DNA from 3 places in the Streptomyces sp. SCL15-4 genome. Region 1 is predicted to be linked to each of the others. Evidence: predicted binding sites of a transcription regulator. Region 1 holds the regulator's gene; each other region holds the start of a gene.
The links. The regulator HrcA, encoded in region 1, represses chaperone genes, less so after heat shock. The targets are predictions, from matches to a motif close to TTNGCACTCNGNNNNNCNGAGTGCNAA.
Positions count from the first base shown of each region.

Region 2: the regulator HrcA is predicted to act here: its motif matches at 1,190-1,216, upstream of groL (chaperonin GroEL).
Region 3: the regulator HrcA is predicted to act here: its motif matches at 629-655, upstream of groES (co-chaperone GroES).

Region 1 is NZ_JAOBTQ010000001.1:5,652,094-5,654,358, reverse strand. Features, by position in the region: gene dnaJ (molecular chaperone DnaJ) at 1-615, opposite strand, end outside; gene hrcA (heat-inducible transcriptional repressor HrcA) at 616-1,632, opposite strand; gene SCK26_RS25270 (MBL fold metallo-hydrolase) at 1,794-2,265, shown strand, end outside.
Region 2 is NZ_JAOBTQ010000001.1:4,689,290-4,691,554, forward strand. Features, by position in the region: gene thrC (threonine synthase) at 1-162, shown strand, start outside; gene SCK26_RS20720 (MoaD/ThiS family protein) at 159-434, shown strand; gene SCK26_RS20725 (cold-shock protein) at 866-1,069, shown strand; gene groL (chaperonin GroEL) at 1,379-2,265, shown strand, end outside.
Region 3 is NZ_JAOBTQ010000001.1:3,530,839-3,533,103, reverse strand. Features, by position in the region: gene groES (co-chaperone GroES) at 803-1,111, shown strand; gene groL (chaperonin GroEL) at 1,230-2,265, shown strand, end outside.

The DNA of each region.
Region 1 (2,265 bases):
GCCGGCGCACTCCGGGCACGGGGTCGGCACGACCGTGCCGAAGCCCTGGCACTGCGGGCACGGCCGGGAGGTCATGACCTGGCCCAGGAAGGACCGGGTGACCTGCGAGACCTCACCCCGGCCGCGGCACATGTCACACGTCTGCGGGGACGTGCCCGGGGCCGCGCCCTCGCCGTTGCAGGTGGCGCAGACGACGGCGGTGTCGACCTGGATGTCCTTGGTCGTCCCGAAGGCCGCCTCGTCCAGCTCGATCTCGATCCGGATCATCGCGTCCTGGCCGCGCCGGGTGCGCGAGCGCGGCCCGCGCTGCGACGCCGTGCCGAAGAACGCGTCCATGATGTCGGAGAAGTTGCCGAAGCCGCCGGCCCCGAAGCCGCCCGCGCCGGCGCCGCCGGACTGCGAGAGCGGGTCGCCGCCGAGGTCGTAGACCTGCTTCTTCTGCGGGTCCGACAGCACCTCGTAGGCGGCGTTGATCTCCTTGAACCGCTCCTGGGTCTTCGGATCGGGGTTGACGTCCGGGTGCAGCTCGCGCGCGAGCCGACGGAACGCCTTCTTGATCTCATCCTGCGACGCGTCGCGGCGCACGCCGAGAACGGCGTAGTAGTCCGTGGCCACTTACGACTCCGCCAGGATCTGTCCGACGTACCGTGCCACTGCGCGTACCGCTCCCATCGTTCCCGGGTAGTCCATGCGGGTCGGTCCGACCACGCCGAGCTTGGCAACCGCCTCGCCGCCCGAACCGTAGCCGACCGACACGACGGAGGTGGAGTTGAGTCCTTCATGGGCGTTCTCGTGCCCGATACGCACGGTCACGCCCGGTTCCTTCGCCTCGCCGAGGAGCTTGAGGAGCACGACCTGCTCCTCCAGTGCCTCCAGGACGGGCCGGATCGTGAGGGGGAAGTCGTGCCCGAAGCGGGTGAGATTGGCGGTGCCGCCGATCATCAGCCGCTCCTCGTTCTCCTCCACCAGTGTCTCCAGCAAAGTGGAGAGCACCGTGGAGACCGTACCGCGGTCCTCCGGCTCGAAGGCGTCCGGCAGGTCCTCGACCAGCCTCGGCACGTCCGTGAACCGGCGGCCCGCGACCCTGCTGTTCAGCCGGGCCCGCAGATCCGCCAGCGAGGCCTCGCCGAACGGGGCCGGGCAGTCGACCATACGCTGCTCGACCCGGCCGGTGTCGGTGATCAGCACGAGCATCACGCGCGCCGGGGCGAGCGAGAGCAACTCCACGTGCCGGACCGTGGACCGGGTCAGCGACGGGTACTGCACGACGGCGACCTGCCGGGTCAGCTGCGCGAGCAGCCGCACCGTGCGCGCCACGACGTCGTCGAGGTCGACGGCGCCCTCCAGGAAGTTCTGGATCGCCCGCCGCTCCGGCGCGGTCATCGGCTTCACGCCCGCGAGCTTGTCCACGAACAGGCGGTAGCCCTTGTCGGTGGGGATGCGCCCCGCGCTGGTGTGCGGCTGCGCGATGTACCCCTCGTCCTCCAGGGCCGCCATGTCGTTGCGGACGGTGGCCGGGGAGACGCCGAGGTTGTGCCGCTCGGTGAGCGCCTTGGAACCGACCGGCTCCTCGGTGCCCACGTAGTCCTGGACGATGGCGCGCAGTACCTGAAGCCTGCGTTCACTCAGCATTCGCGCGCACCTCCAGCACGTCGTCCGTCGTCCCATCGGGTCGTCCGCCTGGCACTCCTCCCACACGAGTGCCAGCATTCCCCGGCCCAGTGTACGGCCGTCCGGTCCACACCGGGCAAGGTCGGTCCGCCGTACCGGGTCCTACCGCTAGCGTCGCGGGTATGACCGTGACTTGGGAAGAGCTGGGGTGGGAACGGCTGGCGGCCGGGGTGGGGCGGTGCCGGCTGCCGGGCTGGGACTGCACGGTGGGGCTGGTCGTGGGCGAGGGGACGGCGCTGCTCGTGGACGCCGGTTCGAGCCTGGCGGAGGGGGCCCGGCTGCGGGCGCGGGCGGAGGAGCTGGCGGGCGGCCGTGTGACCCATCTCGCGCTCACCCACCCTCATTTCGACCACGTGTTCGGCTCGGCGGTGTTCGCCGGGGCGGAGGTGTACGGAGCGGTCGGGCTGGACGCCGTGCTCGCGTCCGAGCGGGCGGAACTGCGGCTGGACGCGGTGCGCAACGGGCTGCCGGTCGCCGACGCCGACGAGGCGGTGGACGCGCTGGCCGCACCGCGGCACCTGGTGTCCGGCGAGTGGACGCTCGACCTCGGCGGCGGCCGCCAGGCGCTGCTGGCCAACGTGGGCCCGGGCCACA
Region 2 (2,265 bases), 960 kb from region 1:
ACCCGCAAGCTGCTCGAGGCGGGGCTGCTGGACCCGGCGAAGACCACGGTCGTCCTCAACACCGGTGACGGCCTGAAGACCCTGGACGCGGTGGCCGGGACCGGCCTGACCGCCACCATCCGCCCGACCCTGGACTCCTTCCGAGAGGCTGGCCTCGCATGAGCGTGACCGTTCGCATCCCCACCATCCTGCGCACCTACACCGGCGGCCGGGCCGAGGTCCCGGCCGAGGGCGCCACGCTCGGCGAGGTCATCGCGGACCTGGAGAAGAACCACACCGGGATCGCCGCCCGCGTCCTGGACGACCAGGGCAAGCTGCGCCGGTTCGTCAACGTGTACGTCAACGACGACGACGTGCGCTTCGAGCAGGGCCTGGAGACGGCGACCCCCGATGGCGCCGGCGTGTCGATCATTCCCGCGGTCGCCGGCGGCTGATCCTTTCCGACGGCGCGGCCGGTCACCGACCGTCCACTCGATTGCCCCCTCCGTAAGAGAAACGGAGGGGGCAATTCTGCGTGATTGAACGCGGTAGAGTTGGGGAACACGGTCGCGGCCCGATGGTCGCGAGCCCTGGATTCATGCCGCGCGCCCGATAAGAAGTAGCCAAGTTGTGCGGGTTCTGCGCGGCTTTTGTGGCTTTTATGGGGCCCGACTTGCCCTGGAGTCGGGTGAATTCTCGCCATATTCCGGACCCCGCACGTCCAGAATTCTCGTCCGATTGACCTGTTGCAGACGGCAGTTGGACAGATACATTCAGCCGCGGTCGACGCGTTCCGGCGCACGCCCCCGACCAGTTGGGGGGTGAGGTCTGACCCGGGTCCGCGAAGTGTGGATCTGTGCAAGGGCCAGTAATAGGGGAGTTAGGCATGGCTCAGGGCACCGTCAAGTGGTTCAACGCGGAGAAGGGGTACGGCTTCATCGCGGTCGACGGTGGTGCGGACGTCTTCGTCCACTACAGCGCGATTCAGATGGACGGCTACCGCACCCTGGAAGAGGGCCAGCGGGTCGAGTTCGAGATCTCGCAGGGCCAGAAGGGTCCGCAGGCCGACATGGTTCGCGTCACCGCCTGAATGTTTTCGCGTGAAGGGCCCGCACCTCACAGAGGGTGCGGGCCCTTCGCCGTGCCCCCGGCCGCGCCCCGGTTCCGGTGTTCGCGGGCGGCTGACGGGCGCCGTCCACCCGGCCGGGCGCTTGCACTCGACCATGCCGAGTGCTAATCATTGCGTTAGCACTCTGAAGGTGAGAGTGACAGCGAAGGACCGGGTCGGTGAGGCCCGCAGGCCGGGTGGGGCAAGGAACCACGAGGCCGGCGAGCCGTCCGTCGCGGGCGCGGGCGCGGTCCGAAGGAATCACCCCCAGTCCTGGAGGGACCACTTCACATGGCCAAGATCATCGCGTTCGACGAGGAGGCGCGGCGCGGCCTCGAGCGCGGCATGAACCAGCTCGCGGACGCCGTGAAGGTGACGCTCGGCCCCAAGGGCCGCAACGTCGTCCTCGAGAAGAAGTGGGGCGCGCCCACGATCACCAACGACGGTGTCTCCATCGCCAAGGAGATCGAGCTCGAGGACCCGTACGAGAAGATCGGCGCCGAGCTGGTCAAGGAAGTCGCCAAGAAGACGGACGACGTCGCCGGCGACGGTACGACCACCGCGACCGTGCTGGCCCAGGCCCTGGTCAAGGAGGGTCTGCGCAACGTCGCCGCCGGTGCCAACCCGATGGCTCTCAAGCGCGGTATCGAGAAGGCCGTCGAGGCCGTCTCCGCCGCCCTGCTGGAGCAGGCGAAGGACGTCGAGACCAAGGAGCAGATCGCCTCCACCGCGTCCATCTCCGCCGCCGACACCCAGATCGGCGAGCTGATCGCCGAGGCCATGGACAAGGTCGGCAAGGAAGGCGTCATCACCGTCGAGGAGTCCAACACCTTCGGTCTCGAGCTGGAGCTCACCGAGGGTATGCGCTTCGACAAGGGCTACATCTCCGCCTACTTCGCGACCGACATGGAGCGCATGGAGGCGGTTCTCGAGGACCCGTACATCCTCATCGCCAACTCCAAGATCTCCGCGGTCAAGGACCTGCTCCCGCTGCTGGAGAAGGTCATGCAGTCGGGCAAGCCGCTGCTGATCATCGCCGAGGACGTCGAGGGCGAGGCCCTGTCGACCCTGGTCGTCAACAAGATCCGCGGCACCTTCAAGTCCGTCGCCGTCAAGGCCCCGGGCTTCGGCGACCGCCGCAAGGCCATGCTCGGCGACATCGCCATCCTCACGGGCGG
Region 3 (2,265 bases), 2.1 Mb from region 1:
CCTCCGGGTGCGCCGGTACGGTCCGCGAACTGCGCTCCATGCCATCCTGCCCGTCACCGACGGCACCACCATCCCCGGCTGCCGCCCCCGGGACCCGGCCTGCCCCACCGTCCCCGACCACGTCCGCACCTGCGGCGGCGGCGCCCGAGGCCTCCGGGTGCGCCGGTACGGTCCGCGAACTGCGCTCCATGCCACCCTGCCCGTCACCGACGGCACCACCGCCCCCGGCTGCCGCCGCCTCGCCCGCCTGCGCGCTCTCGGCGCCGGCCCCGGCGACCGCACCGCCGGCCACCGGGCCCCGGCCGGACTGCCGTACGCCGGCCGGCGCGCCGGGATGAGGCGGCCGGCAGGACCGCCTCCGCACCCGCCTCGGCCTGCTCCGCCCGCCCCGCCGCGCCGACGGCCGCCCTCACCCGCCGCCTCATCCCCGGCGGCCTCGTCCTCGCGGGCCCCGGCGGGCCGACGGACGTCCCCGTGCGCGAGCACACGGCACGGGTCCTCGAAGCGGCCCGGGAACACGGCCTGACGGCGGCCCGCCCCGAGGGCCACCTGCCGGCTCTTTCCGGTACGGGCCGGCCCGCCGGTCAACGCCGGGACGGCCGATTCACCGCCGCCGCGCCGCGCGGCATTGGCACTCCGCTTGACCGAGTGCTAACCCCGGTCATAGTCTCGGCTCTGGCACTCCGCAGGTGAGAGTGCCAACAAACGCGACGGGCAGGTCCGGCACCCGCGACGACGGATCGACCTGGTCGCCACCTCAGACAGTTAACCCCGTGAGATCTCCGAAGGGGGAGGTCGGATCGTGACGACCGCCAGCTCCAAGGTTGCCATCAAGCCGCTCGAGGACCGCATCGTGGTCCAGCCGCTGGACGCCGAGCAGACCACGGCCTCTGGCCTGGTCATCCCGGACACCGCGAAGGAGAAGCCCCAGGAGGGCGCCGTCCTCGCCGTGGGCCCGGGCCGGTTCGAGAACGGCGAGCGGCTTCCGCTCGACGTCAAGGTCGGCGACGTCGTCCTCTACAGCAAGTACGGCGGCACCGAGGTGAAGTACAACGGCGACGAGTACCTCGTCCTCTCGGCTCGCGACGTGCTCGCGATCATCGAGAAGTAATCACCTCAAGCAACTCTCCGCTTGAGCTGCGCCCCTGGCCCCCGCGATCGAATAAGAAGCCGGGCGCCCGGGGCGCGGCGTTTTTCACCTACAGAATTCCGAGAGGGCTCCCGCTGTCATGGCGAAGATCCTGAAGTTCGACGAGGACGCCCGTCGCGCCCTTGAGCGCGGCGTCAACAAGCTTGCCGACACCGTCAAGGTGACGATCGGCCCCCGCGGCCGCAACGTCGTCATCGACAAGAAGTTCGGCGCCCCCACCATCACCAACGACGGTGTCACGATCGCCCGCGAGGTGGAGATCGAGGACCCGTACGAGAACCTCGGCGCCCAGCTGGTGAAGGAGGTGGCGACCAAGACCAACGACATCGCGGGTGACGGCACCACCACCGCCACCGTGCTCGCCCAGGCGCTCGTCCGCGAGGGCCTGAAGAACGTCGCCGCCGGTGCCTCCCCGGCCGCCCTGAAGAAGGGCATCGACGCCGCGGTCAAGGCCGTCTCCGACGAGCTGCTCGCCACCGCGCGCCCGATCGACGAGAAGTCCGACATCGCCGCCGTCGCCGCGCTGTCCGCCCAGGACCAGCAGGTCGGCGAGCTGATCGCCGAGGCGATGGACAAGGTCGGCAAGGACGGTGTCATCACCGTCGAGGAGTCCAACACCTTCGGTCTGGAGCTGGACTTCACCGAGGGCATGGCCTTCGACAAGGGCTACCTGTCGCCGTACTTCGTGACGGACCAGGAGCGCATGGAGGCCGTCCTCGACGAGCCGTACATCCTGATCACGCAGGGCAAGATCTCCGCCATCGCGGACCTCCTGCCGCTGCTGGAGAAGGTCATCCAGGCCGGTGCCTCCAAGCCGCTGCTGATCATCGCCGAGGACGTCGAGGGCGAGGCCCTGTCGACCCTGGTCGTCAACAAGATCCGCGGCACCTTCAACGCCGTCGCGGTGAAGGCCCCCGGCTTCGGCGACCGCCGCAAGGCGATGCTCCAGGACATGGCCGTCCTCACCGGCGCCACCGTCATCTCCGAGGAGGTCGGTCTCAAGATCGACCAGGTCGGCCTCGACGTGCTCGGCTCCGCCCGCCGCGTCACCGTCACCAAGGACGACACCACGATCGTCGACGGCGCCGGCAAGTCCGAGGACGTGCAGGGCCGCG